Regions from separate parts of the Rhizobium sp. NZLR10 genome, predicted to be linked through region 2. Evidence: predicted binding sites of a transcription regulator. Region 2 holds the regulator's gene; each other region holds the start of a gene.

Region 1 (10,548 bases), on a different contig from region 2:
CGATAGCTCGCCATGTCGACGGCCTTGATGTCGATCAGCAGGGCCAGCGCCCAGCGCACATCAGGATTGTTGAAGGTCGGGTCCTGGGTGTTGAAAATCACCGCCGGAAGGGTCGGATCCGGATGGGCGAAGGGGAAGCCCGGGAACCAGGTCTCGATCGACTTGGATTTTTCCTTGAGGGTGAACATGCCCTCAGGGGTGTTGTCGTGGATGATATCGAGATTGTGCTCGAGCTGAGCGATGGTGCGTTTATCCGGCGGGCCGGGATCGGTGTAGGTCACATATTTCGGGGCAGGCTCGCCGAAGCGCGCAAGCGATGTTTTCTGCCAGTCCTCACGCTTTTCCCAGGTGTACCATTTGCCCTGGGGATCGTAAGCCTTGAGCTTGTAGGCGCCGAGCGAGACGGGGTTGGCGAAATCGTAGCGGATCGGATCGGCGACTTTCTCGAACACATGCTTGGGCATGATCCAGGCGCCGTTCCAGCGCACGGTGAACAGGGCATGGAAGCGCGAATTGGGCTTCTTCAGCTTGAACACCACCGTCTGGGGATCAGTCGCCTCGACGCTTGCCACCTGAACCGAGAAGGCAGCACTCCAGACCATGCCGGGATGATCCATCTGCGTCTTGACGGTATAGACCACGTCGTCGGCCGTGAACTCGACGCCGTCGCTCCAGAAGAGCCCCTTGCGCAGTTTCACGGTCATCTCGGTGAAGTCGGCATTATATTGCGGCTTGTCGGCGGCCAGGGAACTGTCCCAGGTCGAGCCGCCAAGCCCTTGTTCGGGGTCGATATACCAGAGCGTATCCATGGTCAGCTGCTGCAGGCCGGTGGAAACACCGCCGCCGCCATTGACCCAGATATTGAACCAGCCCGGATTCTTGATCGTCCCTTCCGGATTTTCGACGATGAGCGTCTCCTTGCGGGGCAAGGAGGTATAGTCATCGGCCTTGGCCGCCGCTGTCAGGCCGAGTGCGGCCAGCGCGACGCCAAATGCGAGCCTCTTCCACTGTTGCATGAACTCCTCCCTAGAAAGCGACGATACGGCGGCCGCAAAGGCACGCATGGGCACGTCGCGGTTGTCGGTTCGCGAAAGCATCAGGACTTGAAACACTCAAGGTCCAAGGCTCTAGCCAACCATCCCTCCAACCCGCCTGCCTCCTCGCAGTCGAGCCGAATTTCTTTAGCCGGGGGCCAATGGGCCTTACCCGGCGGCGGCTGTCAGACCGACAGCCGAATGACGTTGTAGGACAGCGGCTTCAGCGCCGCCCGCAACCTGCCGTCCTCGATCTTCGCAGTCTGGACATTGACCGGCGCGACCGTATCCTGCCGCGCAGCCGTGTTGACGGCTAGCAGATCGCTATGGGTCATCTCCACCTGCTCGATGACGCTGGCGGTCCCAAAACCTTCCAGGCGCACGTCGAAATCCAGTGCCGTCTGCGGATGACGGTTGACGGCAAAGAAGGTCAGCGTCTTGCCATCCTCGGAATGGACGGCGGAGACGTCGAGATAGGGGACGTCGTTCTCCTCGTCGCTGTCATAGGTCGGGCCATCGACGACCAGCTGCAGTGCCGATCCACGGCCATATCTTGAGGCGTAGTAGAAGGGGTAGTAGATCGTCTGGCGCCAGGCGGCCCCGCCGTCATCGGTCATGATCGGGGCAATAACGTTGACGAGCTGGGCGATGCAGGCGATGCGCACCCGGTCGGAACGGCGGATGAAGGTATTCAGGATGCCGCCGACCTGCAGCACGTCTTCGAAATTATAGACGTCTTCAAGCAGATGCGGCGCATCCGGCCATTCGTCGCGCGCCAGGATCTCCTTGTCCTGCTGGTTGGAATGATACCAGACGTTCCATTCGTCGAAGGAAATGCCGATCGTCTTCTTCGAGCGCTTCTTCGCCTTGATGTAGTCGATCACGCCGCCGATCGTGGTGATGTAGCGGTCGAGCTTGGTCGCCCGGGCGAGATAGTTGAGGGTATTCTTCTCGCGGTTGGCAAAATACATATGCAGCGAGATATGGTCGGCGCTGTCGTAGCACTGCTCGAGGACTTGAGCCTCCCAATCCGGATAGGTCTTCATATCGGAATTGGACGAGCCGCAGACCACCAGTTCGAGCGACTTGTCGAAGCCGCGCATGGCTTTCGCCGTCTCATCGGCCAACCGGCCATATTCATAGGCCGACTTGTGGCCGACCTGCCAGGGGCCATCCATCTCATTGCCGAGGCACCACAATTTGACATCGTGCGGATTGGCCCAGCCGTGCTTGCGGCGCAGATCGGAATAATAGGTGCCGCCCGGATGATTGCAATATTCGAGGAAATTGCGGGCGGCATCGAGGCCGCGCGAGCCGAGATTGACGGCGAGCATCGGCTTGGTGTTGGCCTTCTTGCACCAGTCGACGAATTCGTTGACGCCGATCTGATTGGCTTCACGGGTGCGCCAGGCAAGGTCGAGGCGAACCGGGCGCTCCGACCGCGGGCCGACGCCATCTTCCCAATTATAGGCCGAAACGAAGTTGCCGCCGGGGTAACGGCAGTAGGGCGTGTCGAGATCACGCACCAGATCGAGCACGTCGCGGCGGAAGCCGTCCTCGTCGGCTGTCGGATGTCCGGGCTCGTAGATGCCGCCGTATATCGCTCTGCCGAGATGCTCGAGAAATGAACTGTAGAGCCTGGCGTCAATGGTCGCGATGCGGAAATCGCGGTGGGCAACGACATTGGTTTTCAACGGATCCTCCCGTTTATGTATCAGAATTTTTGTTTTCTTGCCTCCAACTTGATATCAGGAATGTCGTTCTGTCAACCGACCGGTGTTTTTAATCATACTAATATAATTTCCTGAAAAACAATTCAATTACAATGCATTGTCTATATTTTATGGTCTGCTAATTTGAAAAAGAAATGAAATTTGAAATCACGATTTATGATATCGATTTTCAGACATGAAGCCGCATGATGATATCGCGGCCGTGATTTCCAAAGCTGCGGCCGAAAATATTGACGCCGCCGGTATGGCCGGCATTCTCAGCGATGCCGACGCGCAGGCGGATGGACGAGTGCTGGCCGAGCGCCAGGTCGCCGAGCGTGACATTCGATGCGGCGACACCGTCGATGAAGGTTCCCCGCGTCGAGATGCGCCAGGTCTTCATCATCCCATATTGCGAACCTTCGAGCTTCCACCAGGCCGGCGTGAAGGCGCCGCGCTTGTCGCCGTAGTCGCCGGGCGAGGTCCAGGTGCCGATCGCCATGCCGTTGACCCAGAGGGTGATATCGGAAGGCCAGTCCGCATTGGTGCCGGGCACTTCCGACGACAGCTCCATCGAAAATTCGATGGCGCGGATATCCTTGTTCAACACCTTGGCATTGTTGGGGAATTTATACTCGACATAGCCCCGGCCGAACCAGACGAGCCCGGCCTGCATGCGCTGCGGATCCAGGAAATAGTCGGGAACATCGAGAGGGCCGATGACGCTCTCGGTGGAGCAAAGGCCGCATGGCGCATGCACGTCGCAGCTGGTGTAGAGCCCGACAGGCATCTCGACTTCGATGATATTGTTGGCCCGTTGCGCGGCACTTTCCTCAAAGCTGATCAGGATTTCGCTATAGACCGCCGAGCAGATCTTCTGGTTTCCCTTGCGGGCCTTGGCCAGCCGCGACTCGACGAGCCCGGCTTCTTCCAAAATCTGGATACCGGTGGCGACGGTGGATTGCGGGAGAGAAAGCGCCTGGGCAATATCATTGATATTCGTCGGCCCTTTGGCGCAGAGCAGCTTCAGCATCTCAACCCGCGCCGGCGCCGAAAGAGCCCGTATCGCCGTATTATTCTCACCGGCGGCAATCGTCAAAAACGAACGTTCCATCATTCCCCCACTATTTCCGATGAAATGATGTATATCGGAAATTGTGATACATCAAGGGGAGCAGTGCCGAATGGTGTTGGTATCCGAGAACAGTCACGCGTCAAAGTCCGGCTGTGACGATCAAGAGCGCCAGACGTCACTGCGACGTGGGTCGAAGTCGCCTTTCTCAGGGGATGCAGGCTGTCGCTGGAGGAATGAGATTCGTTTTAACCGCAGCGCATGCTTTTCCAGCAGATGCCATGAAAGCCAGCCGAGCAACCACGCTGTCGGCAGGGAAAGCGCTAAGACCGCCCACCACGTGCTGTACCCGCCGAGGGCATGGTTCATCGTCTGCTCCACTGGCCAGCCATAGAGATAGGTCCCGTAGGAGGCGTCGCCCAAGCGTTCGAGAGTCGGCAGGCGTATCACCGGCGAGGTTGCGATGTAGATAAGCGGATAGGCGAACAACATGCGGCCGTAAAGATAGCCGGGCCAGAAGACGAGGCAGAGCATACCGAGCGCTACGAAGATCAATGCCAGGACTATATTGGGCTGCCGCTTTTCCATCACGAACCTCAGAAGCGAACCGCAGAAGAAGTAGGGAGCGATAAAAGTAAAATCCGTCAGGAACCGTATCTTTGGCCACGGATGATCGAAGAAAAGCTGCCAGGTCACGCCTACGGCGAGGGCAAGTGCCATCAGCGGGGCTCGCAGAAGCCCGATTACCATTAATCCGGCGACGATGAGGTAGCAGAAGATTTCCTGCCCGATCGTCCAAAGAGAGCCGTTGACCGAGGTGGCAAGCCAAGAGATGGCGGGGTCATAAAACTGCACATGCGGCAGGGTCATGCCAAAGTTCGGGTCGAGCAACGAATGCAGTGTCGTCTTCATATGAAGCGACTTGAGCAAGTAACCACTGACGCCCAACGGGCTGTACAAGGCGCCCAAGACATAGACGCTGAGCAGCGTACAGACGATAAATGCCGGGTATATTCTCAGCGCCCGCCTCCAGAGAAAACCACCCGCGCTGCCGAACTGCGCGCTCTGCGTGACGAGGAAGCCGCTGCTGATGAAAAACACATAGACGCCGAAGAGGCCAAGGATATTGCCCTCTCCGAGCAAACGCTCAAAGGGCTCGTTCGCCGAGGTCTTTTCCGAGATAAGGAAGGCATGCGAGAAGATTACCGTGGAGGCTGCCACGAGCCTGATCATATTGAAGTTCGGGTAAAATGCCTTCTTGATTTCGCGCTCGTGCATGGAGCCTCCCGCACTTTTGCAGTTTAACTATTCATTAAGATAAGTTTTGAATGTTGTCACGCGCCGTAGTGAAACGGGGTTGAGCCGAGATAATCTCCGATCCGCCAAAATGCGCCTCTCACAAACCCTTGTTGTTCTACGAATGATCTCTCCTGGCCTGACACGGCATATACAACGGGCACTGCATTATACTTGGCGGTTGGGTTCTGATGAGAATGCTTGGCTCGAGCTTTTCACAACGAGAGCAAAGCTTCGCTTATCAGCGGGAGCGGTTAGAAGAGATACCGGCAGCGCAGGATCCGGGCATGTGGGATACGAAACGAGTTGAAGAAATCAGATAATGCGATCTGGCGGCCGGATTGAACTAGCAAAGAGGCGGCCTGAGATTGTGGTAATCTTCAGCCTGTTCGGCGATTGCGTCAGTGCCCGCTCGCCTTCGGCTGCAAGTCGGCATCCGTCAGTGTCCCCAAGAAGGCAACGATATCGTCGATCTCCGGATCGGTGAGGGCAGGTGCATCGCCCGGCTTCCTGCCGAAAGGCCGGTCCTGGTTGAGATTGGCCCAGTAGGCTTGCGGCAGGTCGTCATACTTACGGATCGTGCCGTCTGAATTTTTCGGATACCAGCGGCCGGGATCGCTGTCGCGGCTCGCGTAGAAGGAGACGACGTCGCGCAGCGTGTGGAAATAGCCGTTGTGGAAGAAGCTCTTTTTCAGCGCGACATTGCGCAGCGTCGGCGTCCGGAACAGGCCGCAATATTCGCCGTGGCCGGCAAGGTCGGTCCGCTGCGGGCCGCAAAGGCCGAGATCGTGATAGTTGGGGTCGCTATTGGCCGGGATCGCCATGTTGCGGGGGGCGGCGAGGCCGAGGAAGCCGAAATCGGAAAATTGCGGCGGCTCGCCGTCATTGGCGGGTTCGCTCAGATGGCAGCTCGAACAGTTGCCCTTTTGCGGATCCTCGAACAGCTTGCGGCCGTGCAATTCCTGTGTCGTCAGCGTCGCCTTGCCGGCGAGAAAGGCGTCGTAGCGGCTGGAATAGGGATAAAAATCCGGGCCGCTCTGCTCGAAGGTGGCGAGCGCCTCGGCAGCGGCGCTGAAGGTGTCCTCGGGATTGTCGAAGACCGTCTTGCCGAACGCCGCCTTGATGTCGCCGGCATAGGCTGTCTTGCGCAGCTTGGCCGCGACCTCAGCCGCATCCTTGTTGCTCATCTCGAAGGGCGAGAGCAGCGGGATCTTCGCCTGCTCGGCGCCGTGATCGACCCGGCCATCCCAGGTCAGGCCGCCGGTCGGGCCGTTGTCGACGCTCTCGTCACCCTCGTCCTCGGAATCGTAATAGTGTTCGGTGAAGGACGGCACCGCCTGCAGATAACGCAACGTCGGAACGGCGCGCAGCCCCGGCTGGTTCATATGTTGCCCGCCCATCTCCACCGGCGTGGCCGATGCCGGGCCGAAGGCGTGACGGGGATCATGGCACGACGCGCAGGCCTGCAGCCCCGAGGCCGACAGCGAGGCGTCGAAGAACATTTTGCGGCCGAGCGCGCCGAGCGTTTCGGCCCGGGCGAAGGCCTCGGCGCGCGACATCGGGCCGGGATGCACGTCGAAAGCCACCGCCGCGCTGCTTTGCCGCAGGGGCAGAATGGCCAGACAGAGCGCTGTCGCAACGATACCGATCGCCAGACCGGAGCGCACGAGCCAGAACGTCTTTGTTGTCATGATAGGGATTCCAATAACTTAACGCGGAGTTCCTCCATGATCGAACCTCGCTGCAACAAATTGATGACGGGTCTTCTCCGGCAGCCCGACGTCACAAAGTTGATAGATGGCGGGAATAGCGTCAGCGTGCCCCCGAGCGTTTTCCGCTCCCTCTAGCCAACGCCCCCAGCCATGAGGTTACCCCCGTGAAAAGACCAAATTTCCTCAACTCAATCTGTCTCGCCGGATCGGCCCTGATGCCGTTTGCCATGGCGACGGCAGCCCATGCGGCGCCGGCCGGTTACGACAAGATCGACACTATCGTCGTCATCTATGCCGAAAACCGCAGCTTCGATAATCTCTATGGCAGCTTTCCCGGTGCCGACGGCCTCGCCAACGTCAATGCCGATCAGGCGCGCCAACTCGACCGCAACGGCCAGCCGCTTTCCGAACTGCCGCCCGCCTGGGGCGGCCTGACTGCCAAGGGCGTGACGCCGGCCGTGACAGAAGCGCAGTCGGCCCATCTTGCCAATGCCAGCTTCGCGATCGACGATCCCAAGGGCTTTGCGCAGACGTCGTCGGTCATCACCCGCGACCTCTGGCACCGCTTCTACCAGGAGCAGATGCAGATCGACGGCGGCAAGAACGACAAGTTCGTCGCCTGGGCCGATTCCGGCAGCCTGGTCATGGGCCATTATGACGGGTCCATCCTGCCGATGTGGCAGGTCGCGAAGAAATACGTCATTGCCGACAATTTCTTCCAGGGCGCCTTCGGCGGTTCGTTCCTCAATCATTTCGCGCTGGTCTGCGCCTGCGCGCCCTATTATCCGGATGCCGACAAGAGCCCGGCCAAGCCTGTGATCGCCAAGGTCGATGCCGACGGCACTTCGCTTGTGGTGGCCGACAACGCCCCGAAGTCGGCGCTGGACGGCGCCCCGAAATTCGTCTCCGACGGTGCGCTGACGCCCGATTTCTACGCCGTCAACACCATGCAGCCACCCTACCAGCCGAGCGCCAACCCGCCGGCCAAGGATGGCGACCAAGCCTATGCCGATCCGACGGCGGCAACGACGCTACCGCCGCAGCATGCGGTGACCATCGGCGACCTGATGTCGCTGAAAGGCATCAGCTGGGCGTGGTACGGCGGCGCCTGGCAGGCAGCCCTCGACGGCAAGAATGCCACGCCGGTGCCGAACTTCCAGTTCCACCACCAGCCCTTCAACTATTTCTCCAATTTCGCGCCCGGCACGCCGGCACGCGCCGAACATCTGAAAGACGGCGGCCTTGGCGGCGAGGCCTTCCTTGGAGATATCGACGACGGCAAACTGCCGGCGGTTTCCTTCTACAAGCCGCAGGGCAACCTCAACGAACATGGCGGTTATGCCGATGTCTCGAGCGGCGACCAGCATCTTGCCGATATCGTCTCTCACCTCGAGAAAAGCCCGCAATGGGGCCATATGCTCGTCGTCGTCACCTATGACGAGAATGGCGGCTTCTGGGATCACGTCGCGCCGCCGAAAGCCGACCGCTGGGGACCCGGCAACCGCATTCCGGCCTTCATCATCTCGCCCTTCGCCAAGGGCGGCACGGTGGATCACAGCCAGTACGACACGACGTCGATCCTCCGGCTGATCACGGCGCGCTACGATTTGCCGGTGCTGCCCGGCATCGTCACCCGCGACCAGGCGCTCGGTGATAACGGCCGGCCGCCGATGGGTGATCTCACAGCCGCGCTCGACCTGACGCATTGATCTGTCGCGAGCGGCCCCGGCTTCCACCGGGACCGCTCCCTCTGCATGTTTGCTGTTACCGGCGCAGCAGCGGCCGCAAGGCGGCCTGCGTTTCCTTCAGCAGCGGTAGGTACCGCTCCTTCATCTCCGCGGCCGGGACGAGCGCGGCCGGCGCGCCGATATTGATCGCCGCAACCGTTGCGCCGCTGTCGTTGTCGATCGGCACGGCAATCGAGCAGAGGCCGATCTCCAGTTCCTGGTCGATGATGGCGTAACCCTCTGTCCGCACTCGGCGGAACTCGGCGATCAGCTCGTCCGGATCGGTCCTGGTATTCACCGTGTTCTGCTTTAACTCGCTGCGGGCTAGGATGGCACGCGCCTCGTTTTCGCTAAGGGCGGCCAGCAGCACGCGGCCCATCGAGGCACAGTAGGCGGGCAGGCGGCTGCCGGGAGTGAGATTGATTGACATGACACGGCGCTGCGCGGCGCGGGCGATATAGACGATGTCGGTGCCGTCGAGCACCGAGGCCGAGGCGCTCTGGCCGGCCCTTTCCGAAAGATGATCGAGATGCGGCTGTAAGAGCGCCGGCAGCGGCGTCGCCGCGAGATAGGCATGGCCAAGCCGCAGGATCTTCGGCGTCAGGGTGAAGAACTTGCCGTCATAATCTGCATAACCGAGCTCGGCCAGCGTCAGCAGCGAACGGCGCACGGTGGCGCGGTCGAGCTCCGTCAGCTTGGCGGCCTCGGCGATCGACAGCCGCTGGCGCGTTTCGCCGAAGGCCTCGATGACTTTCAGGCCGCGGGCAAAGCCGCTGACAAAATCCGTTTCGCGCATCGGGCGAGTTCTCCAATCGATCCATCCATTCTGTGCGATATACGAACAAAAGTCAAATAACGCACAAATTTCTTGCCGTCCGTCGCCTCGGGCTTTATGGCTGACGCTGGAGAACCTGATCTAGCCAAGGAGAAATCCCGCATGGACAAGACAGTCAGGAGCACGGCGGAGGCCGTCTCCGAGATCGGTGATGGCGCGACCGTCATGATTGGTGGTTTTGGTGGTTCGGGCGCGCCGATCGAGCTCATTCATGCCCTGATCGACAAGGGCGCCAAGGGCCTCACCGTGATCAACAACAATGCCGGCAACGGGCGCATCGGTATCGCTGCGATGATCGACGCAGGCATGGTCAGAAAGATGATCTGCTCTTTTCCGCGTTCGTCGGACCCACGCGCCTTCACCGACAGATATCTGGCCGGTCAAATCGAGCTCGAGCTGGTGCCGCAGGGAACGCTGGCCGAACGTATCCGCGCCGGCGGGGCCGGCATTCCGGCTTTTTATACGCCGACGGGCTATGGCACCGAACTTGCCGAGGGCAAGGTCATCGCCGAATTCGATGGCCGCCATTACGTGCAGGAGCGCTGGCTGAAGGCCGACTTCGCCATCGTCAAGGCTGAGATCGGCGATATCCAGGGCAATCTCACCTACAACAAGGCCGGCCGCAACTTCAATCCGCTGATGTGCATGGCGGCGGCGAAGACCATCGTCCAGGTCTCGTCGATCGTGCCGGCCGGCGGCATCGATCCCGAGCATGTGGTCACACCCGGCATCTTCGTCGACCGCGTCGTCGCTGTTATCAGTCCCCAGCAGGAAGAAGAACTCATTCGAGCTGGAGTGGCCTACGTATGACCGTCAACACCCGCCCCATCAACACTCGGGAAGACATCAAGCTTTCCAATGCGCAGATCGCCTGGCGCGCCGCCCAGGACATCGCCGACGGCGCCTATGTGAACCTCGGCATCGGCTTTCCCGAAATGGTCGCCCGCTATCAGCCGCCCGGCCGCCAGGCAATCTTTCATACGGAAAACGGCATCCTGAATTTCGGCGAGCCGCCGGCCGAAGGTGAGGAGGATTGGGACCTGATCAACGCCGGCAAGAAGGCAGTGACGCTGAAGCCGGGGGCGGCCTTCTTCCATCATGCCGACAGCTTTGCCATGGTGCGCGGCGGCCATCTCGATGTCGCCATCCTCGGCGCCTAC
Region 2 (10,548 bases):
GTCGACAACGTCTTCGCCACGCCGCTTTTCCAGAAGCCGTTGGAGCTCGGCGCCCATATCGTCGTCTATTCCGCCACCAAACATATTGACGGCCAGGGCCGCTGCCTCGGCGGCGTGGTGCTGGCCGACAAGGACTGGATCGACGAGAATCTGCACGACTACTTCCGCCACACCGGCCCGGCCATGTCGCCGTTCAACGCCTGGACGCTGCTGAAGGGCATCGAGACGCTGCCGCTGCGCGTGAAGCAGCAGACTGAGAATGCGGCGAAGATCGCCGATTTCCTGGCCGAGCAAAGCAAGGTCGCCAAGGTGATCTATCCCGGCCGCAAGGACCATCCGCAGGCCGATATCATCGCCAAGCAGATGACCGGCGGCTCGACCCTCGTCGCCTTCGAGCTGAAGGGCGGCAAGGAAGCCGCCTTCGCGCTGCAGAACGCGCTCGATATCATCAAGATTTCCAACAATCTCGGCGACAGCAAGAGCCTGATCACCCATCCGGCAACCACCACCCACAAGAACCTGTCGGAGGAGGCGCGCGCCGAACTCGGCATTTCCCCGGGTACGGTCCGCCTTTCGGCCGGCATCGAGGATACCGACGACCTGATCGAGGATTTCGCCAAGGCGCTTGCCAAGGTCTCGGCCTGATCCAGGGATATTGGCGGCCGGACCTCGCTTGGGGTTCGGCTCGCCAGACCTCACCGGCGTTCGGCTCGCCGGACCTCAGCAGGTTGAGGCCGGGGGAACAAGCTCGGTCGCGCCGGCGTTCGGAAGTGGAATTGACACCGACAATTAGGCTTAACGATCGAAACACTTCGATCACGACCGTTTTAGTGACGATCAACGTTCCGTTTCTTGACGGGCAGGGCCTCTTATAAGATACGGGTAACATATCTTGACTAAGGTGCAAGGCATGTATCGCGCCCTCACAAAAGATATCGAAGTCGTCGTCGAACCATTCTATCTGGAGGAGCAATCCGATCCGGACGACGATCGCTATGTCTGGGGCTATCGGATTGTCATCAGCAACAATTCCGGCATCGCCGTTCGCCTGGTCAATCGCTATTGGAATATCACCGACCAGAATGGACAGGTGGACGAGGTCACCGGTCCGGGCGTCGTCGGCGAACAGCCGCGGCTCAGCCCCGGCGACACCTACGAATATTCCTCCGGCTGCCCACTCGACACCCCCTCCGGGCTGATGTTCGGCCATTACCAGATGGAAACGGACGAAGGCGACACCTTCGATGTCGACATTCCCGCCTTCTCGCTGGATTCACCGGGGTTGTTGCGCGTGCTCAACTGACAGGCCGGCCCGAAATCATTTTGCCCGCTTGATAGATTGCCGACACCGGCCCCTCATCCGCCTGCCGGCACCGACCGGGGTCGAGACCGGTGGCTCGACCCCGGCAAGGGTTAGGGTGAGGGGCAGATATCAGGGGCCAACCGAGCCTATTCGGCCGGCTGAAGTTCGACCGGCTCGAAGCGATAGGTGGTCGAGCAGAATTCGCAGGTGACAGCGATCTCGCCATCTTCCTGGCTGGCCTCGATCTCCTCGGCAGAGAAGCCCTTCAGCACGCCCTTGATCTTGTCACGCGAACAGCTGCAGCGATCGAAGACGGCGCGCGGTTCGTAGACGCGCACGCCGCGCTCGTGGAACAGGCGGAACAGCAGCCGCTCGGTGCCAACCAGCGGATCGGTGAGTTCATCCGCATCGATGGTCTCGACCAGCGAACGCGCTTCGGCCCAGGAATCGTCCTCGCTATGCGGGCGGCTGCCGGTGTCGCCGTCGCCGCCGTGGAGATCCGGTTGACGCATGCGCTCCGGCGCTTCCGGCAGGAACTGGGCGACAAGGCCACCTGCCCGCCAGCGATGGCGTGGCTGGCCTTCATCGTCGCGATCGAAGAGTTCGGCCGCGGCCAGACGCACGCGCGTCGGGATCTGCTCCGACTGGCGGAAGTAGACGCCGGCAATGTCCTCGAGCGTGGTGCCGTCGAGCGCGACAATACCTTGGTAGGGCTGGCCGAACTTGCCCTGGTCGATGGTGAAGGCAAGCACGCCGTGGCCGAGCAATTGCTCCGGCTCGGTTTCGCCAGCTTCAATGGCCTTGTCGAGCAGCGCCTGGTCGAAACGGGCATAGGCACGGACATTTTCCGGCGTCGAAAAATCGGCAACGAGAAGATCGACCGGGCCGTCGCCCTTGGTCTGCACGGTGAACTTGCCGTCAAACTTCAGCGAGGTGCCGAGCAGCACCGTCAGCACGACGACTTCGGCGAGCAGCCGGGCGACAGGGGCCGGATAATGATGGCGCTCGAGGATCGCGTCGAGCATCGGGCCGAGCTGGACGGCGCGGCCGCGCACATCCAGCCCGTCCACCTGAAAGGGGACGACATGGTCATCGCCGGCGAAATCGAACTGGCCGAGGGCGGCTGCAGCTTCTGCCATGGATTCACTCCTAGTTTTCAAGCGAAAGGACAGGGTGCTCTTCGCTCGCGCGGCCACGCGTTTTTCGCACGCGGCGTCCGATTATGGTTCAGATCGCGCCCAGGCACCAAGCAAGAATCGACTTCTGCGCATGAAGACGGTTTTCCGCTTCATCGAAGACCACGGATTGCGGACCATCGATCACGTCGTCCGTCACTTCCTCACCGCGATGAGCGGGCAGGCAATGCATGAACAATGCATCATTGCCGGCCTTCGCCATCAAGGCCGCGTTGACCTGGTAAGGCTGAAAGACATTGTGACCCCGGGCCCGATGTTCCTGATTCATGGAGACCCAGGTATCGGTCACCACGCAATCGACGCCTTCGACCGCACGGTCGGCATCATGGCAGAGCATGATTTCGGCGCCCTCATTGCGGGCCCAGTTCAGATAGTGATCCTTAGGCTCCGAGCCAAGGGGCACCGCCATGTTCATGCGATAGCCGAAGCGGGCGGCGCCTTCGACCAGCGAATGCAGCACATTGTTGCCGTCGCCGGTCCAGGCGATGGTCTTTCCCTTGATCGGGCCGCGATGCTCTTCGAAGGTCATGATATCGGCCATGATCTGGCAGGGATGGGTGTCATCCGTCAGCGCGTTGATCACAGGCACGGTCGCATGTTCGGCAAGCTCCACCAGGCGCGAATGCTCGGTAGTGCGGATCATGATCGCATCGACATAACGCGACAGAACCTTGGCGGTGTCGCCGATCGTCTCGGCGCGGCCGAGCTGCATCTCGGTGCCGGACAGGAACAGCGTTTCGCCGCCGAGCTGGCGCATGCCGACATCGAAGGAGACGCGGGTGCGCGTCGACGGCTTCTCGAAGATCATCGCCAGCATCTTGCCGGCGAGCGGCTTGTCGCCCGTGCCGGCCTTGAAGGCCTGCTTGCGGGCGAGCGCATCGTTCATGATGGTTCTGAGATCGGCTGAGGTGACCGCGGAAAGATCGAGGAAATGTTTGGGAGCCATGTTCTTACCTGTGCTGCGCCCGAAGGCGGCAATCTCTTCAAGCCGTTTTCTTGACCTTCGCGGCGCGAATGCTCTCGGCGGCGCGCTCGATGCGGTCAAGGCCCTCTCGGGCTTCCTCGGCGGTGACGACGAGGGGCGGAAGAAGGCGGATGACGTTATCGCCGGCGGGTATGCCGAGCAGATGGGCGGCGCGGATCGCCTGCAGCAATTCGGCCGAGGGAATAGCAGCCTTGATGCCGAGCAACAGCCCCTCGCCTCTGATATCCTCGATCACATCGGGATAGCGATCCTTCAGCGAGGCGAGGCCCTGGCGGAAGACGAGTGCTACGTCGCGCACCTGCTGGAGGAAGCCATCGGCGAGGATGATGTCGAGCACGGCGCTGCCGACGGCCATGGCGAGCGGATTGCCGCCATAGGTCGAGCCATGCGTGCCGGCCTTCATGCCGGAGGCGGCCTCTGAAGTAGCAAGGCAGGCGCCGAGCGGGAAACCACCGCCGATGCCCTTGGCAACCGCCATGATGTCGGGCGTGACGCCCGACCATTCATGGGCAAAGAACCTGCCGGTGCGGCCAACGCCGGTCTGGACCTCGTCGAGGATCAACAGCAGGCCGTTTTCGTCGCAAATCTGGCGAAGCGCCTTCATGAATTCGGGGGTGGCAGGACGCACGCCGCCCTCGCCCTGCACCGGCTCGATGAGGATTGCCGCCGTCGCATCGGTGATCGCGGCGCGGACCGCTTCGATGTCGCCGAACGCCACCTGATCGAAACCCGGCGCCTTGGGGCCGAAGCCTTCGAGATATTTCTCCTGGCCACCGGCGGCGATTGTCGCGAGCGTCCGCCCATGGAAGGCGCCCTCGAAGGTGATGATATGGAAGCGCTCGGGATGGCCGTTGGAAAACTGATAACGGCGCGCCGTCTTGATCGCGCATTCGAGCGCTTCAGCACCCGAATTGGTGAAGAACACCTTGTCGGCGAAGGTGGCGTCGGTCAGCCGTTTGGCCAAACGCTCCTGGCCGGGGATCTCATAGATGTTGGAGAGGTGCCAGACCTTGTCGGCCTGCTCCTTCAGCGCGCCGACCACATGCGGATTGCCGTGGCCGACCGAGGTGACGGCAACACCGGCGCCGAAATCGAGATAACGTTCGCCGCTTTCGGTGATCAGCCACACGCCCTCGCCTCGCTCGAACCGCAGCGGGGCACGAGAGTAGGTGTCATAAAGCGGCGCGGCTTCAGCCATGGCGCGGTCTCCCGATCAGAGTTATCAAGCAACGGACTCCGGCTAAGAAAACCAGGCCCGAAAAATTAAAAATGCCGCCTTGCGGCGGCCAGCGGTACTATTTCCTTTTCGCGCTGCAATGTCAACAAAACTGCGCCCTTAGCGCATGCAGCAAGGTTGTACAGCGGTGTTTTCGACCTTCAACAGGCTTTATTGCAGAAATGACACGCTGGGGCAGCAAGTTGGGGAAAACTCCGAATTCGATTCATCCGGATTCATGCGACTCTTGTCACGGAGTCACGCTCACACTAGGTTAAAGTTCAATTACTAGACTGCATGCGGCGGAACTAGTCACCAAAATTGATCAAGCGTTTCTTGTTTCGGAGCTTCCGAGGCAACGGTGAGGGATTCTGCCATCACCAACGCAGAAGGTGGAGACAGGGCATGAACTGGACAGACGAGCGGGTCGAGAAACTCAAGAAGCTTTGGGCCGAAGGACTGAGCGCCAGCCAGATCGCGGCGCAACTTGGCGGTGTCAGCAGAAACGCTGTAATCGGCAAGGTGCACCGCCTGAGCCTTCCGGGCCGCGCCAAGGCCGGCGGCACGGCCGCCACGGCCCGAACGCCGAAACGCAATACATCGGCGCCGCGCGCGCCGAACTTCGCCTCTCGGATCACCACCCGCACCGTTACCCGCCAGCAGGGCGCAACGATGCTGAAGGAAGAGATCGAGATCGAAACGGTCGAGGAAATGGAATACGTGCCGAAAGGCAACGTGGTCGTGCCGATCTCCCGCCGCCTCGGCCTGACGGAACTGACCGAACGCACTTGCAAGTGGCCGGTCGGCGATCCGCTGAAGGATGACTTCCACTTCTGCGGCTGCGAGTCCCCCGACAATTCACCCTATTGCGGCTATCACCAGAAACTCGCCTACCAGCCCGTCAACGAACGCCGCCGGGCGGCAGCGCGGGCGAGCTGAACGGGTGACATTGTCGACATGCAAAAACGGGCTGGAAGGCCCGTTTTTTTATGTGAGTACGTTGGGTGTGGCTGCCCCTCATCCGCCTGCCGGCACCGACCGGGGTCGAGACGAGTGGCTCGACCCCGGTCGGGTTAGGGTGAGGGGCAGAGCTTGCTCGACTTTATCGGAAACCCCTCAGGCTTCCATCGAATAGCCGGCGCCGCGGACGGTGCGGATGACGTCTTGCATGTTGGAGAAGTTCAGCGCCTTGCGCAGGCGGCCGACATGGACGTCGACGGTGCGTTCGTCGACATAGATATCGTGGCCCCAGACGCCGTCGAGAAGCTGCGAGCGGGAGAAGACCCGGCTCGGCGACGACATCAGGAATTCCAGCAGGCGGAATTCGGTGGGGCCGAGGCGGACTTCGCGGCTTTTGCGATGGACGCGATGGGTTTCGCGGTCGAGTTCGATATCGCCGCATTTCAGCACCGTCGACAGCACCTCGGGACGGGCGCGGCGTAGCATCGCCTTGACGCGGGCAACGAGCTCCGGGGTCGAGAACGGCTTGACGACGTAATCGTCGGCCCCGGTCGACAGTCCGCGGACGCGCTCGCTCTCTTCGCCGCGCGCCGTCAGCATGATGATCGGCAGACGTTCGGTTTCCGGCCGCATGCGCAGGCGCCGGCAGAGTTCGATGCCGGAGACGCCGGGCAGCATCCAATCGAGGATGAGCAGGTCGGGCGTGCGCTCCTGAAGCCTGATTTCGGCTTCGTCGCCACGAAGGATAGTATCGACCTCGAAGCCTTCCGCTTCGAGATTGTAGCGAAGAAGCACGCTCAAGGCTTCCTCGTCTTCAACAACTGCAACTCTCGGGATCATGCCTGTCGGTCTCCTCGCGCATGTTCCTTAAACCGGGGTGATTTAAGCAATGCATCCTGCGCAAATTCAGAAAGGTGGCTGCGACCTCTTTGCGCGCCCGGATGGGCGCGCACGCAACGGCTAGTATGGGCTTTATTCCGTGACCGCGCCGACGGTGTTGGCGCTGTCGTCTTTCGGACGGTCACCTTCCGGCTGTGCGCCGGTCGCCATGTAGTAGATCGTCTCGGCGATGTTGGTGGCGTGGTCGCCGATGCGCTCGATGTTCTTGGCGCAGAAGAGCAGATGCGTGCAGCTGGTGATGTTGCGCGGATCTTCCATCATGTAGGTCAGCAGCTCGCGGAACAGCGAGGTGTACATCGCGTCGATCTCGTTGTCGCGTTCACGGATCGCATTGGCCTTGTCGGCGGAGCGCGTCGTGTAGACGTCGAGCACTTCCTTGAGCTGGACGAGCGCCAGCTCGGACAGATGCTCGAGACCGCGGGCGAGCTTGCGCGGAACGCCGGTGCTCTGCACGGCGATGACGCGCTTGGCGGTGTTCTTGCCGAGGTCGCCGACGCGTTCGAGATCGGCGGCGATGCGGATCGAACCCATGATTTCGCGCAGGTCCGAGGCCATCGGTTGACGGCGGGCGATGGTAACGATCGCCTTGTCGCCGATTTCTCGCTCGGCGTGATCGAGGATCACATCGTCGGAGATGACCTTCTGCGCCAGCGCGGTATCGCCGTTGACGAGCGCCCGGACGGCCTCGCTGACCATCTGCTCGGCCAGGCCGCCCATTTCGGAAATCCGCCTGGACAGGAACTTCAGATCATCATCATAGGCAGAAAAAATATGTGTCGATGCCATGGGGCTTTATCCTCGAATAACGGGAAGGCTTGGTGTCGCCAAAATCAACCGAAGCGACCCATGATGTAGTCCTGGGTGCGCGGATCGTCGGGATTGGTGAACATCTTGTCGGTGTCGTTCTCCTCGACGAGATTGCCGAGGTGGAACATGGCGGTGCGCTGCGAGACGCGCGCGGCCTGCTGCATGGAGTGGGTGACGATGACGATCGTGTAGTTCTCGCGCAGTTCGTGGATCAGTTCCTCGACCTTGGCGGTGGCGATCGGGTCGAGCGCCGAGCAGGGCTCGTCCATCAGGATGACTTCAGGGCTGACGGCGACGGCGCGGGCAATGCAGAGGCGCTGCTGCTGACCGCCGGACAGGCCGGTGCCGGATTCATGCACGCGGTCCTTGACCTCGTTCCAGAGGCCGGCACGCTGCAGGCTGGTCTCGACGATCTGGTCGAGATCGGCCTTCGACTTGGCAAGGCCATGGATGCGCGGGCCGTAGGAGACGTTTTCATAGATCGTCTTCGGGAACGGGTTCGGCTTCTGGAAGACCATGCCGACGCGGGCGCGAAGTTCGACGACGTCGATATCGGGATCATAGATATCGTCGGTATCAAGCGTGATCTTGCCGGTGACCCGGCAGCCGTCGATCGTGTCGTTCATGCGGTTTAGGCTCCGCAGGAAGGTCGACTTGCCGCAGCCGGACGGGCCGATCAGCGCGGTTACGGTGTTTTCGCGGATGTTCAGGTTCACATCGAAAAGCGCGCGCTTCTCGCCATAGTAAACCGAGACATCCTTGCCGATCATCTTATAAGGGACGTTGCTCATCTTCTGATCCAGCGCTTTTTCAACTGCAGCTTCCGTCAACATGTTCATGATGTGTAACTCCGTTTACCAGCGGCGCTCGAAGCGACGACGCAAGAGGATGGCGCCCATGTTCATGACGATCAGGAACAGGAGCAGGACGATGATGGCACCCGAAGTCCGCTCGACGAAGGCACGTTCGGCCTCGTTGGCCCACATATAGACCTGCACGGGCAGAGCCGTCGAGGGATCGAGCGGCGTCGTCGGCGCGTTGGCGACGAAGGCGACCATGCCGATCAGCAGCAGCGGCGCGGTTTCGCCGAGCGCATGCGCCAGGCCGATGATCGTGCCGGTGAGGATGCCGGGCATGGCGAGCGGCAGAACATGGTGGAACACCATCTGCATCTTCGAGGCGCCGAGGCCGAGGGCTGCAGCGCGGATCGACGGCGGCACGGCGCGCAGTGCGGCGCGCGTCGCAATGATGATCGTCGGCAGGGTCATCAACGTCAGCACCAGGCCGCCAACCAGCGAAGCCGAACGCGGCAGGCCGACGAAGTTGATGAAGACGGAAAGGCCGAGCAGACCGTAGACGATCGAGGGCACGGCGGCGAGGTTGTTGATGTTGACCTCGATCAGATCGGTCAGCTTGTTCTTCGGCGCAAACTCCTCGAGATAGATCGAGGCGGCAACGCCGATCGGCAGAGCGAGCACCAGCACGATCAGCATCAGGTAGAGCGAGCCGATGAGGGCGACGCCAAGGCCTGCGGCCTCCGGACGGCTGGAATTGCCGTTGACGAAGAGGCCGGTGTTGAACTGCTTGTGGAGAGCGCCGCTCGCCTTCAGCTCGTTCATCCAGCCAACCTGCTTGTCGTTGACCTTGCGGTTCTTCTCATCGACCGACAGGTCGATCTGGCCCTTGTTGGCGCTGTCGACATTGGCGTCGGCGAGCACGGTGACATTGACCGTCTTGCCGATGATCGACGGGTCGGCGACGACCATGTCGCGCAGTTGGACCGGCGCACCCTTGGAGAGCATGGCGGATGCATCGCGCACGTCGGGACGGCTTGCGGCATTGACGTTCAGCTGCTTGACGATCGCGTCGCGCAGGAGAACCGGGTAGTTGGCGGCGATCAGCACCGAAGCATCGGTCGCACGCTTATTGCTGGGGTCGATCGTCTTCTCGGAAAATTCGATCGGCAGGGTGATCGCCGTCTGCTGAAAGGCGGTGTAGCCTTTGCCGATCACCGTCCACAGCAGGATGAACAGGAAGATGAGGCCGAAGGAGATGGCGGCGATGCCATAGGCCTGGAACCGGCGTTCGGCGGCGTAGCGGCGCTTGATGCCGATATCGCGGCGCGTGGGCGCCTTGGAAACGGTTATCCCGGCGGGAGAAACAATATCCGTCATTCGTACTGCTCCCGGTATTTGCGCACGATGTAGAGCGCGTAGATATTGAGGCAAAGCGTGATGCAGAACAGCGTGATGCCAAGGGCGAAGGCAACCAGCGTCTGCGGCGAGGTGAACTCGAGGTCGCCGGTGAGCTGATTGACGATCTTGACGGTCACCGTCGTCATCGGCTCGAAGGGGTTGATCTGGATGCGGGCGGCGACACCGGCGGCCAGCACGACGATCATAGTTTCACCGATGGCGCGCGAGGCGGTCATCAGCAAGGCGCCGACGATGCCGGGAAGGGCTGCGGGCAAGACCACTTTCTTGATGGTTTCGGAGCGTGTGGCGCCAAGACCGAGCGAACCGTCACGCAGCGTCCGCGGCACGGCGGTGATGATATCGTCCGACAGCGAGGAGACGTAGGGGATCAGCATGATGCCCATGACGATGCCGGCGGTCAGAACGCTCTGCGCCTGAATGAAGTTGGTGTAGTTGCCGGAGAGCAGGCCGCTGATCTGAGCCGAGAAATCGCGCAGGAACGGGCCGACGGTGACGAGCGCAAAGAAGCCGTAAACGATCGTCGGAATGCCGGCGAGCACTTCGAGCAGCGGCTTAGCGATCCCGCGCAGCTTCGGCGAGGCGTATTCGGCCATGTAGATCGCGGCAAACAGGCCGACCGGTACGGCGACCAGCATGGCGACCATGCCGATATAGAGCGTGCCGAGCAGCAGCGGGATAAGGCCGAACTGACCGAAGGACGAGCTGCCGGCGCCGGCAAAACGCGGGTCCCAGACGGTGCCGAAGAAGAAATCGGCGGCGGGAACGGCGGCAAAGAAGCGGGCGGCTTCCGACAGCATCGAGAATACGATGCCGATCGTCGTCAGGATAGCAATCGAAGAGGCGAGTAGCAGGCCCCAGAGCATGAAACGCTCAACCCGATTGCGGGCGCGGAAGCGCGGGGCGATGGCGCGCAGCGCATAGAAGGCGCCGGCAATGGCGAGGATGAAGACGACCGCCGTCATGGC
Region 3 (10,548 bases), on a different contig from region 2:
ATCGCGACGAAGGCGGCCTTGGTCTCGCGCGGCATCGCCTCAACGGTGCAGACCGAAAAACGCGCATTGGGCGGCGAAATCTTTTCCTCGCCGGTAACCAGCGCCACATTCTGGACGCCGACCTTTTCCACCACCCGCGTATAGACCTCGCGCGCCAGCAGCCTGAGCGGCAGGCCGATCACGCCGCTCCCATGCGCGACCATGCGCTCGATGGCATAATGGGTCTTGCCGGTATTGGTCGGCCCGAGCACCGCGGTCACACCGCGTCCACTCAGAATAGTCGGCTGCGAAGTCAGAATCATGGGTCCATGCAAATGAGGGCGGGCGCCCCCAGGAAAATCTTGGCTTCTCATGGAAGCTAGAGAACACATGGACAGCTGTCACCGCAAACGCAAGGGCAGATTTCAAATTGCTTCTGGGATTACGACCTTTGCGAGTCTTGCGGAACACCCGAATTTCCGATTCGGAACAGCGTGAGAACGAATCAGCGACGAATCGCTGACTCGCGCTGATTCAGCTTTTGTTCACGGCTAAGTATTGATTTTGAATCAGTTTTTCCCACTAGATGCTGAATCGCTGGACTCCCTCCCCTTTTGTATTTCGCTGTCGTAGAAGACGAGTCTGTCCTGCGACGAACAATCGAAAATTGCGCCCGTAATTAACCTGTCGACCAAAGCCCGAACAAATCGGCGACGAATCGCCGACTGTATTGGTTTCGCCTTCTGTTCACGGCAATATCTGGTGGCCGGATTTCAATCGGCGCGCTAAATGCGGATCGGTAGCGGATGTCCCGTTCCGCCTCGTCGTGTTGGCGTTAAGCTTTAGCAAGGCGGATTCAGATGCGGTTAACTCGGGATGGTCAATGGCGGCGCACCGATCAAAAACGGAACGAATCGCTGACGAATCGGCGACATCGGGACTTTCTCGCTTTGTTCACCGCAACATATTGTATTTAAACGCCTTTTTAACCATACGAGCAAATTTCCGATAGGCGGAGGTCAGGACGCATGACATTTCCTGGCTTAACCGGGAACAAAAATCGCCAATACGTGTTTCTCGTCCATTCAAATTGCCGATGAAATGAAGGAAACACACCATGCTTGGCACAATACTTCTTGTTATCCTCATTCTGCTCTTGATCGGAGCATTGCCGAATTGGGGTTATAGCCGTGGCTGGGGCTATGGACCTTCCGGCGGTTTGGGGCTAGTTCTCGTGATTATCATTATTCTTGTACTCATGGGCCGCGTCTAAAGGCCAACAAACCTGGGGAGTTACGACATGATGAAGAAGATTGTTCTTATTGGTGCGCTCGTTGGCGCTCTGGCATCCTGCACAGCGACCGAGCAAGGTACCGCGATCGGCGCCGGCACCGGTGCGGTCATCGGCGGTGTTGTCACCAACAGCTGGGGTGGTGCTGCGGTCGGCGCCGTTGCCGGCGGTCTGACCGGCGCTCTCATCGGCCACTCGGTCGAACGCCGCGGCTACTGCGTCTATCGCGACCGTTACGGCCGCCGCTACGAGGCCCGTTGCTGATCGGCAAAAAGCATATCGGACTCCCAACGGGCGCTTCGGCGCCCGTTTTTCTTTGCTGCTCGCGCGGGCATGGGGCATGAAATAAGCAAGAGCGCATCCGACGGGACGCGCTCTTGCTTCAATCCACCGCTGATCTACTCGGAAAGTCACGCATGTCGTAATCGCAAACGACAATACAGTTTTGCGAGATGTACTTTAGGCGAAGAACTGCCCGCCATTGGCCGTCAGCGTCGAACCTGTGATGAAGCCGGCATCGTCGGAGGCGAGGAAGGTGACGCATCGCGCGATCTCTTCCGGCTCGCCGAGACGGCCGACGGGGATCTGCGGGATGATGCGTTCGTTCAGCACCTTTTCCGGCACGGCAAGCACCATTTCCGTTCCGATATAACCGGGACAGATGGCGTTGACGGTGATGTTCTTGGCCGCGCCTTCCTGGGCCAGCGCCTTGGTGAAGCCAAGATCGCCCGCCTTGGCTGCCGAATAATTCACCTGACCCATCTGGCCTTTCTGGCCGTTGATCGAGGAGATGTTGACGATCCGGCCGAAGCTGCGGTCGCGCATGCCGGTCCAGACCTGATGCGTCATGTTGAACAGACCGGTGAGGTTGGTATTGATCACCTCGTGCCATTGCTGCGGCGTCATCTTGTGGAACATCGCGTCACGGGTAATGCCGGCATTGTTGACGAGGATTTCGACCGGCCCGATCTCGCTTTCGATCCTGGCAATCCCCTCGCCGCAAGCGAGGTAATCCGAAACATCCCATTTGAACACCGGGACGCCGGTAACGTCATGGAAGGCTTTGGCCTTCTCGTCGTTGCCGGCATAATTGGCAGCAACCCTGTATCCGGCATTTTTCAACGCCATGGATATGGCCGCGCCGATTCCACGCGTACCCCCGGTGACCACAGCCACTCTGCTCATGTTCCGCTCCCTTTTTGTTTTTGCCCCGCCTTGTGGCGAGATTTTCAATCAATGACGGATCGTATGCTACTTTAAAGCGCTTCGAAGCACATGGCGACGCCCATGCCGCCGCCGATGCAAAGAGTTGCAAGGCCCTTCTTGGCGCCGCGGCGCTTCATTTCGAACAACAGCGTATTGAGAACGCGCGCGCCGGAAGCGCCGATCGGATGGCCGATGGCGATCGCCCCGCCGTTGACGTTGACGATCGCAGGATCCCATCCGAGATCCTTGGTGACGGCGCAGGCTTGCGCTGCAAAAGCCTCATTGGCCTCGACGAGATCGAGATCGCCGACCGACCAGCCGGCCTTTTCGAGCGCCTTGCGGGAAGCCGGGATCGGGCCAGTGCCCATGATCTGCGGATCGACGCCCGCCGTTGCCCAGGAAACGATGCGGGCGAGCGGCTGGATGCCGCGCCGGACCGCCTCCGCTTCGCTCATCAGCACCGCTGCGGCCGCACCGTCATTGAGGCCGGACGCATTCGCGGCCGTAACGGTGCCCTCCTTATCGAAGGCCGGGCGCAGCTTGCCCATCGCCTCCAGCGTAGCGCCGTGGCGGATATATTCGTCGGCATCGACCGTAACGTCGCCCTTACGCGTCTGGATGATGTAGGGGATGATCTCGTCGGCAAAGCGGCCGGCCTTCTGCGCCGCCTCCGCCTTGTTCTGCGAGGCGACGGCGAACCGATCCTGCTCGTCGCGCGAAAGCTGCCACTGACGCGCGACATTTTCGGCGGTGATCCCCATGTGGTAGCCATGGAAGGCATCGGTCAGGCCGTCCTTGATCATCGTGTCGATCATCTTCGCGTCGCCCATCTTGACGCCGCCGCGCAAATGCATGGCATGCGGCGCCATCGACATGGATTCCTGGCCGCCGGCAACGATGATCTTGGCGTCGCCGTTGGCGATCTGTTGCATGCCGAGCGCGACGGCGCGCAGACCCGAACCGCAGAGCTGATTGACGCCCCAGGCCGTCGCTTCATTCGGAATTCCGGCCTTAATCGCCGCCTGGCGAGCCGGGTTCTGGCCCTCCCCGGCAGCGAGAACCTGGCCGAGGATCACCTCATCCACTTCGCCGGCATCGACGCCGGCGCGCGCGAGCGCACCCTTGATGACGGCCGCCCCGAGCTCATGCGCGGGAACCGTTGCGAAAGCGCCGTTGAACGAGCCGACTGCTGTTCGACCTGCGCTGGCGATGACGATGGATGAATTGCTCATGGGGACGCTCCTCGTTTTCGTCTCACTTACATAAGAGGAAACTGGCAAAGCTTGGAGCGCAAGTCAAACGCGAAGACCGGCTGCGGTCATTTTTCGGCAGAGCCTGCGAAAGCCCGATTCATCTGCTCTGTTAAAGGTTTGCCGCATCGCACAAAGAGATTGTCACCGGCCTTCTTTTGCGTTTACAGTCTGAAGTGGAGGAATATCCATAATTCAGACGGGGGTCCAGGAGACTGATATGGCGAAGCATGAGGGTCAGATCGTAATCAAGAAATACGCCAATCGCCGGCTATACAATACGGGCACCAGCACTTACGTCACGCTGGAAGACCTGGCGGAGATGGTGAAGAAGGGCGAAGATTTTACCGTCCAGGATGCAAAAAGCGGAGATGACATCACCCATTCGGTGCTGACCCAGATCATCTTCGAACAGGAATCGAAGACCGGCAACACCTTGCTCCCGATCTCCTTCCTGCGCCAGCTCATCACCTATTACGGCGACCAGATGCAGATGGTCGTGCCGAGCTTTCTCGAACATTCGATGCGCGCCTTCGCCGAACAGCAGTCTCAGATGCGCGAGCAGGTGAACCGCGCCTTGGGCGAAACACCTCTCGGCAAGAACCTGCAACTGCCGATGCAGATGGTCGAGGACCAGGTTCGCCGCAACACCGAGCTGTTTCAGCAGGCCATGCAGATGTTCTCGCCCTTCATGACGCCACCCGCCAAGGAAAGCCGCAAGGCCGAGGCTAAGGATATCGATGAGCTGAAGGAACAGCTCCGCGCCCTTCAGAACAAGCTCGACAACCTATAAGCCGATAGAAACATCTCGCCCGGCGCTCCGGATCGAGACGGCAAAGCCGCCGATCACATCGATCAAAGCGATCGTCATCAAAATGAAGAATACCTGCGTCGCAGCGTCCCGGACGAGTAGAAACTCGACCAGGAAGGCGATGAAAACCAGCATCGACAGCATGTGGTTGATAAGGTTGCCAGGCCCGGTTCTGGTTGCCTTCAGGATTTCGAAGAACAGCACGACAAGCGCTATGACGATAATGAGATCGCCGAGCGCCATGCTCCATATCGCGCCCGAGATCATCGACAGCACGATGATATCATGCTGCAGGGCAGGAATGCCGCCATCGCCCATCAGGCCCAGCATCGCCAGATTGTAGAGAATAAACGGGATAATCATCAGAGGCATGGCGGCGATCATCGGCAATCTCCCAGCGCAATATGCTTTGCGCAAATCAGATTCGATTTTCGCAAAGCATATTGCGTCGATTCAAAGTGCTACAGCGTCCTTTGCGCGCCTGAAAAGACGCACGGCGCTGTAGCGGGCTGGAAGAATACTGCCGCAAACCGCTGCCACACTGCAAGTCATTGCAAATATCATATCGCCGAAAAGCAAAAGGCCGGCTTGAGGCCGGCCTTGCAACTTCGATCGGACAAGCCGGATCGGAAATTATGCGCTTTCCTTCGGCGTCAGAACCTGGCGGCCGCGATACATGCCGGTCTTCAGGTCGATATGGTGCGGGCGGCGCAGTTCGCCGGAGTTCTTGTCTTCGACGTAGGTCGGAGCCTTAAGGGCGTCTGCCGAACGGCGCATACCGCGCTTAGACGGGCTTGTTTTTCTCTTCGGTACAGCCATTTCTCTTACTCCACTTGCGGGCAAAACATTCCCACGGCCACACCGGCGGCCGAAACGGACATGTCGCGATTTCGGAATTTCGCGCGCTTATACATGCAAGGGGTGGCCTTGACCAGTCCCCATGCGTATTTTTTGCGAAGCCGATGATTCCGTATCAGACTTCGTCTTCCGGCACGATCCAAGCCTCGGCGCGGGCTGCCTCTTCCCATTTGCGCCAGGCCGGATGCGCCTTCATGGTCGCCATATAGGCCAGCGTGTCGTCCCCGCTGACCAGGTCATAGATCTCGAACCGGTTGACGACAGGCGCAAACATCGCATCCGCGGCCCCGAACGCGCCGAAGAGAAACGGCCCGCCGGATTGCTGTAACAGATCCCGCCAGATCGTCTCGATGCGGCTGATGTCGGCCTCGACCCCATCCGGCAGCGCGATCCTGGCCTTCGGCCGGCGGATATTCATCGGGCAGGCGCCGCGCAGAGCCCGGAAGCTTGAGAGCATTTCCATCGAAACCGAACGGGCGAGCGCCCGCTGGGCACGATCCGCGGGCAGAAGACCGGCGTCCGGATAAAGCTCGGCGGCATATTCGATGATCGCCAGCGATTCCCAGACCTTCAATGCGCCATGCTGCAGAAGCGGCACGCGCCCGGTCGGAGAGACCGCCTTGATATTCGGATTGCCGCCCGCGTCGTCGAAAGGGATCAGCACCTCCTCGAAATCGATGCCGACGCCCGTCAGCGCCATCCAGGGTCGGAACGACCAGGAGGAATAATTCTTGTTGGCGATGTAGAGCGTCGGTCTAGTCATGAGCCTCTCCCGTTCAGGCGTCGAAATCGAAAATCAGCAATTCGTGGAAATGGTTCATGTCTTCGAACACGCAGAATGCCGGCGGTGCCAGTTCTAAAACAGGGGCCTTGCGGCGGATATCGTCGGCGACCTCGTCGAGCATTGCCTGCCAGCGCGGCAAGGCTTCATCCTCCAGCCGTTCGATCGCATAGGCGAATGTCACGTGGAACTTGTAGTCCTCCTGGCTCGGCTGGCGGTAGCCCAGAAGATCAGCAAACGCGTTGCGCCAGGCGCGCATGACCTTGCGGTCGTTCTCCGTCACCCCGTCGACGAGCAGGCCCGACGGGCGAGCTTCGACGATCGCCACCTTGAAGGGCTCGGCCATCGAAAAACCCTCAAGCCGCGCCGCCAGCAGTTCCGTCATGTCGTCTATCGGCGTCTCGAGAGGGAGATCGCCCGGCCAGCAATCCTGCCGGCGCCTGGTCTCGATGATCCCTTCGAACAGCGTCATGTGAAGGCTGGAGATCGGCGTGAACAGGAACTGTGGAGCTTCGGGCATCGCCAGATATCTCTCACGCGCCTCGATCAACGCCGCCTGCGTCTGCGAGCCCTTGTCGAGATGGCAGACGATGGTATTGCCGGCTTCCGGCAGAAAACCGCCGACCTTGCGATAGCGGCTGCCGAGGTGCGCAGGCGGGTTCGGATTGTGTGTCTTCGAGTAACAGAGAAGCTCTTGCGAAAGCGTCGTAATGGTCATGGGCGACTCAGGGGCTCCAGTTGGACTGCATTCGCCCATATGGCAGAACCAAGAATGTCAGATGACGTTTGGTCCTTCTCCTGCATAATTCCTTAAAGCGTGATCGATTCAAGGACAAACTTATGCAGCAATTCAAGGCTTTAAAGCGCCCTTGTACGCGTCTGAAGGACGCGCGGCGCTGTAACCATAAGCTCCGATCTCACCTATAGATGCACTTGATGTAATCGCCCGAGCCCTGTGCGCGCCTCTCGATCACGCCGGCAAGCCGACGAAGGCCTCGTCCTGGTTTGCCGGCATTGCGGTCGATCGGGTTCGGCAATGAAACGGCAAGCAGCGATGCCTGGCGTCGCGTCAGTTTCGACGCCGGCACCTTGAAATGATGCTGGGCCGCAGCCTCGATGCCGTAAATGCCGGGACCCCATTCGGCGATGTTCAGATAGATTTCCATCAGCCGCCGTTTCGACAGGACGAAATCCGTGGAGACAGCGAGCGGAAGCTCCATCGCCTTGCGCACGAAGGAGCGGCCGTTCCAGAGAAAGAGGTTCTTAGCCGTCTGCATCGGGATGGTGCTGCCGCCGCGCGTCGCCTGACCTTTCAGCGTATCCTCGACCAGCATCCGCATTTCCGCCCAGTCGACGCCGCCGTGAAAGCAATATTGCCCGTCCTCTGACATCATCACCGACTGCACCAGAGCCGGGGCGACGTCATCAAGCGACACCCATTGCCTATCGTAACCGCGCAGCAGCACGAGATCGCGCAGCATCAACGTCGAGACCGGGTGAATGAACGGCAGCAGATAGAAAAAGATCAGGGCATAGGGAAGGATCAGCACGATCAGCACGGAAAGAACAATGCGTTTCAATAGACGCCGGTCTCCGAACCATTGCCGACGAGCCGGCATGTCGACGCTGTCCTCTCTCTCCGGCGCTATATCCAATGTTCCCCAGTCCGATTTCGCCCCTGTCGTTGTCATAGCGCCTGTACGGAGCTTATGCCAGAGTGCGTGGCAAATCTTGCTGCGCCATCGACAATTCCGTTGCAAGCCCCGGGGCGCTCATGCCAAACAGCGCCCATGGACGCGAACCGGGACACTTTCGAAACGAGGCTGAGGAACAACGCCCGCGAGATCGAGGCGTTGCTCGACGCATTGCTGTCACCGAGCCCTCTCTCCGATGAAATCGTCAGACCTGAGACGCTGCGCGACGCCATGCATTATGCCGTGTTGAACGGTGGCAAGCGACTGCGCCCATTTCTCGTCGTCGAAAGTGCCGCCCTTCTCGGCGGTGACGCCGCGGCGGCGCTTCGCGTCGGCGCTGCACTCGAATGCGTTCACTGCTATTCGCTCGTGCATGACGACCTGCCGGCCATGGACGATGATGATCTCCGCCGCGGCAAACCGACGGTACACAAAAAATTCGACGAAGCCACCGCGATCCTCGCAGGTGACAGCCTGCTGACCTACGCCTTCGACATTATCGCCACGCCGGAAACAGCCCTTCCCGAAACGAGCAAGGCATCGCTGGTACTGGCTCTTGCTCGCGCCGCCGGTCTCGGCGGCATGGCCGGTGGCCAGGCGCTCGATCTCGCGGCAGAAAGACAAGCGCCTGACGAGGCCGGCATCATCCGCCTGCAGGCGATGAAAACAGGCGCGCTGATCCGCTTTGCCTGCGAAGCCGGCGCCCTCATCTCGGCCAGCCCGCCGGAAGATCGCCGCCGCCTGCGCGCCTTCGGCGAAAAGATCGGACTTGCATTCCAACTGGCTGACGACATCCTCGACCTGACCTCGGACACTGCAACCATGGGCAAGGCGACCGGCAAAGATGCAGCCCGCGGCAAGGGAACGCTTGTAGCGCTACGCGGCATGGAATGGGCCGAAGCCCAACTCCATCAGCATGTCCGCGATGCCGAGACACTGCTTGCCCCCTACGGTGCCCGCGCCTCGACCCTCATCGCCACCGCGCATTTCATCGCCGACCGGAAGAGCTGAATCGTCGGATCACGCCGACAATATTTCCTTGAAAGCCGAAACCAGGCGCGCGCATTCCTCGTCCGTGCCGATGCTGATGCGCAGAAACTCCGAAATACGCGGTTTGGCGAAATGCCGGACGAGAACACCACGCTCCCGCAGAGCCGCTTGAAGCGCTGCACCCGACTGGCTCTCATGCTTTGCAAAAACGAAATTTGCTTGAGACGGCAGCACTTCGAAATCCAGCGCTTCGAGTTCCCGGACGAGACCGTCCCGGCTGGCAATGAGCATCTTTCGGCATGTCTCGAACCACGCCTCGTCCTTGATTGCCGCCGTCGCGGCAACCTGCGCCAGGCGATCGAGCGGATAGGAATTGAAGCTGTCCTTGACGCGCTCCAGCGCCTCGATCAGTTCCCGCTGCCCCAGCGCAAAGCCGACGCGCAGACCCGCAAGCGAGCGCGATTTGGACAAGGTCTGAACGACAAGCAGATTGGGATATTTGCAAATGAGCGGGATAGCGCTGTCACCGCCGAAATCGATATAGGCCTCGTCTATCACGACGACCGCATCCGGATGGGCGGCGATAAGCGCCTCTATGTCGGCAAGCGGCAGGCCGATGCCGGTCGGCGCGTTCGGATTGGCGATGATGATCGCACCGCACGGCCTGTCGTAATCTGCCAGCCGGATCTGAAACCTGTCATCGACAGACACTTCGACCGTCTCGACGCCGTATAGCAGGCTATAGGTCGGATAGAAGCTGTAAGTCACATCTGGATAGAGAAGCGGCCGCTCGTGTTTCAACAGCGCCTGAAACGCGTGGGCGAGAACCTCGTCGGAACCGTTGCCGACGAAGACTTCTTCCGCCGTCAAACCGTGACCGGCGGCGATCGCTTGGCGCAATTCCGTGGCGGCGGGGTCCGGATAGAGCCGCAGACGATCGTCCGCAGCTTGCCGGATCGCCTCGAGCGCCGTTGGAGACGGCCCATAGGGATTTTCATTGGTGTTGAGCTTGACCAGTCCGGGAATACGGGGCTGCTCCCCCGCGACGTAGGGCTGCAGCTTGCTGACGATTGGCGACCAGTACCGGCTCATCCGAACTTGCGGTCGCTCATTCCGCCGCCGTCCGCTGACCGAAACGCTTCTCGATATAGTCGACGACAAGCGCCTCGAAATCGGCAGCGATATGGGGGCCACGCAGCGTCAGAGCCTTCCGGCCGTCGATGAAGACGGGCGCCGCTGGCGTCTCGCCGGTGCCCGGAAGCGAAATGCCGATATCGGCATGTTTGCTTTCGCCGGGACCGTTGACGATGCAGCCCATGACGGCGACGTTCAGCGCCTCGACGCCAGGATATTTCTCGCGCCAGATCGGCATGTTCTTGCGGATGTCGTTCTGGATGTTCTGGGCAAGCTCCTGGAACACCGTCGACGTCGTGCGTCCACAGCCGGGACAGGCGGCAACGACAGGAATGAACTGGCGGAAGCCCATGACCTGCAAGATCTCCTGCGCCACCTGGACTTCACGCGTGCGGTCGCCGTTCGGCTCCGGCGTCAGCGACACGCGGATCGTATCGCCGATGCCGTGCTGCAGTACGAAGCCCATCGCCGCCGACGAGGCGACGATACCCTTGGTGCCCATGCCGGCTTCGGTCAGACCGAGATGCAAAGCATGATTGGAGCGTTCGGCGAGC

The links. Region 2 encodes PhoB, which activates phosphate uptake and scavenging genes when phosphate is short. Its sites were predicted from a motif close to TGTCATNNANCTGTCAT; they were not measured.
Region 1: a site for PhoB is predicted at 6,858-6,874, ahead of HJB82_RS11455 (acid phosphatase). Genes of this name have one in related genera too.
Region 3: a site for PhoB is predicted at 6,945-6,961, ahead of HJB82_RS12220 (DUF1868 domain-containing protein). Genes of this name have one in related genera too.

Annotation. Positions count from the first base shown of each region.
Region 1 is NZ_JABDWE010000006.1:129,945-140,492, forward strand. It holds gene HJB82_RS11430 (ABC transporter substrate-binding protein) at 1-1,016, opposite strand, end outside; gene HJB82_RS11435 (alpha-N-arabinofuranosidase) at 1,220-2,728, opposite strand; gene HJB82_RS11440 (transcriptional regulator) at 2,937-3,863, opposite strand; gene HJB82_RS11445 (acyltransferase) at 3,981-5,096, opposite strand; gene HJB82_RS11450 (cytochrome-c peroxidase) at 5,516-6,805, opposite strand; gene HJB82_RS11455 (acid phosphatase) at 7,042-8,535, shown strand; gene HJB82_RS11460 (IclR family transcriptional regulator C-terminal domain-containing protein) at 8,591-9,349, opposite strand; gene HJB82_RS11465 (3-oxoacid CoA-transferase subunit A) at 9,491-10,198, shown strand; gene HJB82_RS11470 (CoA transferase subunit B) at 10,195-10,548, shown strand, end outside.
Region 2 is NZ_JABDWE010000032.1:10,121-20,668, forward strand. It holds gene HJB82_RS30865 (O-succinylhomoserine sulfhydrylase) at 1-645, shown strand, start outside; gene apaG (Co2+/Mg2+ efflux protein ApaG) at 911-1,303, shown strand; gene HJB82_RS30875 (Hsp33 family molecular chaperone) at 1,450-2,442, opposite strand; gene argF (ornithine carbamoyltransferase) at 2,531-3,445, opposite strand; gene HJB82_RS30885 (aspartate aminotransferase family protein) at 3,483-4,682, opposite strand; gene HJB82_RS30890 (GcrA family cell cycle regulator) at 5,106-5,639, shown strand; gene phoB (phosphate regulon transcriptional regulator PhoB) at 5,817-6,500, opposite strand; gene phoU (phosphate signaling complex protein PhoU) at 6,633-7,346, opposite strand; gene pstB (phosphate ABC transporter ATP-binding protein PstB) at 7,391-8,206, opposite strand; gene pstA (phosphate ABC transporter permease PstA) at 8,222-9,541, opposite strand; gene pstC (phosphate ABC transporter permease subunit PstC) at 9,538-10,548, opposite strand, start outside.
Region 3 is NZ_JABDWE010000007.1:1,052-11,599, reverse strand. It holds gene HJB82_RS12265 (helicase-related protein) at 1-302, opposite strand, end outside; gene HJB82_RS12260 (DUF3309 family protein) at 1,097-1,252, shown strand; gene HJB82_RS12255 (YMGG-like glycine zipper-containing protein) at 1,280-1,534, shown strand; gene HJB82_RS12250 (beta-ketoacyl-ACP reductase) at 1,730-2,455, opposite strand; gene HJB82_RS12245 (acetyl-CoA C-acetyltransferase) at 2,527-3,708, opposite strand; gene phaR (polyhydroxyalkanoate synthesis repressor PhaR) at 3,947-4,519, shown strand; gene HJB82_RS12235 (hypothetical protein) at 4,514-4,921, opposite strand; gene rpmF (50S ribosomal protein L32) at 5,171-5,356, opposite strand; gene HJB82_RS12225 (glutathione S-transferase family protein) at 5,511-6,158, opposite strand; gene HJB82_RS12220 (DUF1868 domain-containing protein) at 6,172-6,894, opposite strand; gene mtgA (monofunctional biosynthetic peptidoglycan transglycosylase) at 7,094-7,831, opposite strand; gene HJB82_RS12210 (polyprenyl synthetase family protein) at 7,967-8,881, shown strand; gene hisC (histidinol-phosphate transaminase) at 8,891-9,952, opposite strand; gene ispG (flavodoxin-dependent (E)-4-hydroxy-3-methylbut-2-enyl-diphosphate synthase) at 9,969-10,548, opposite strand, start outside.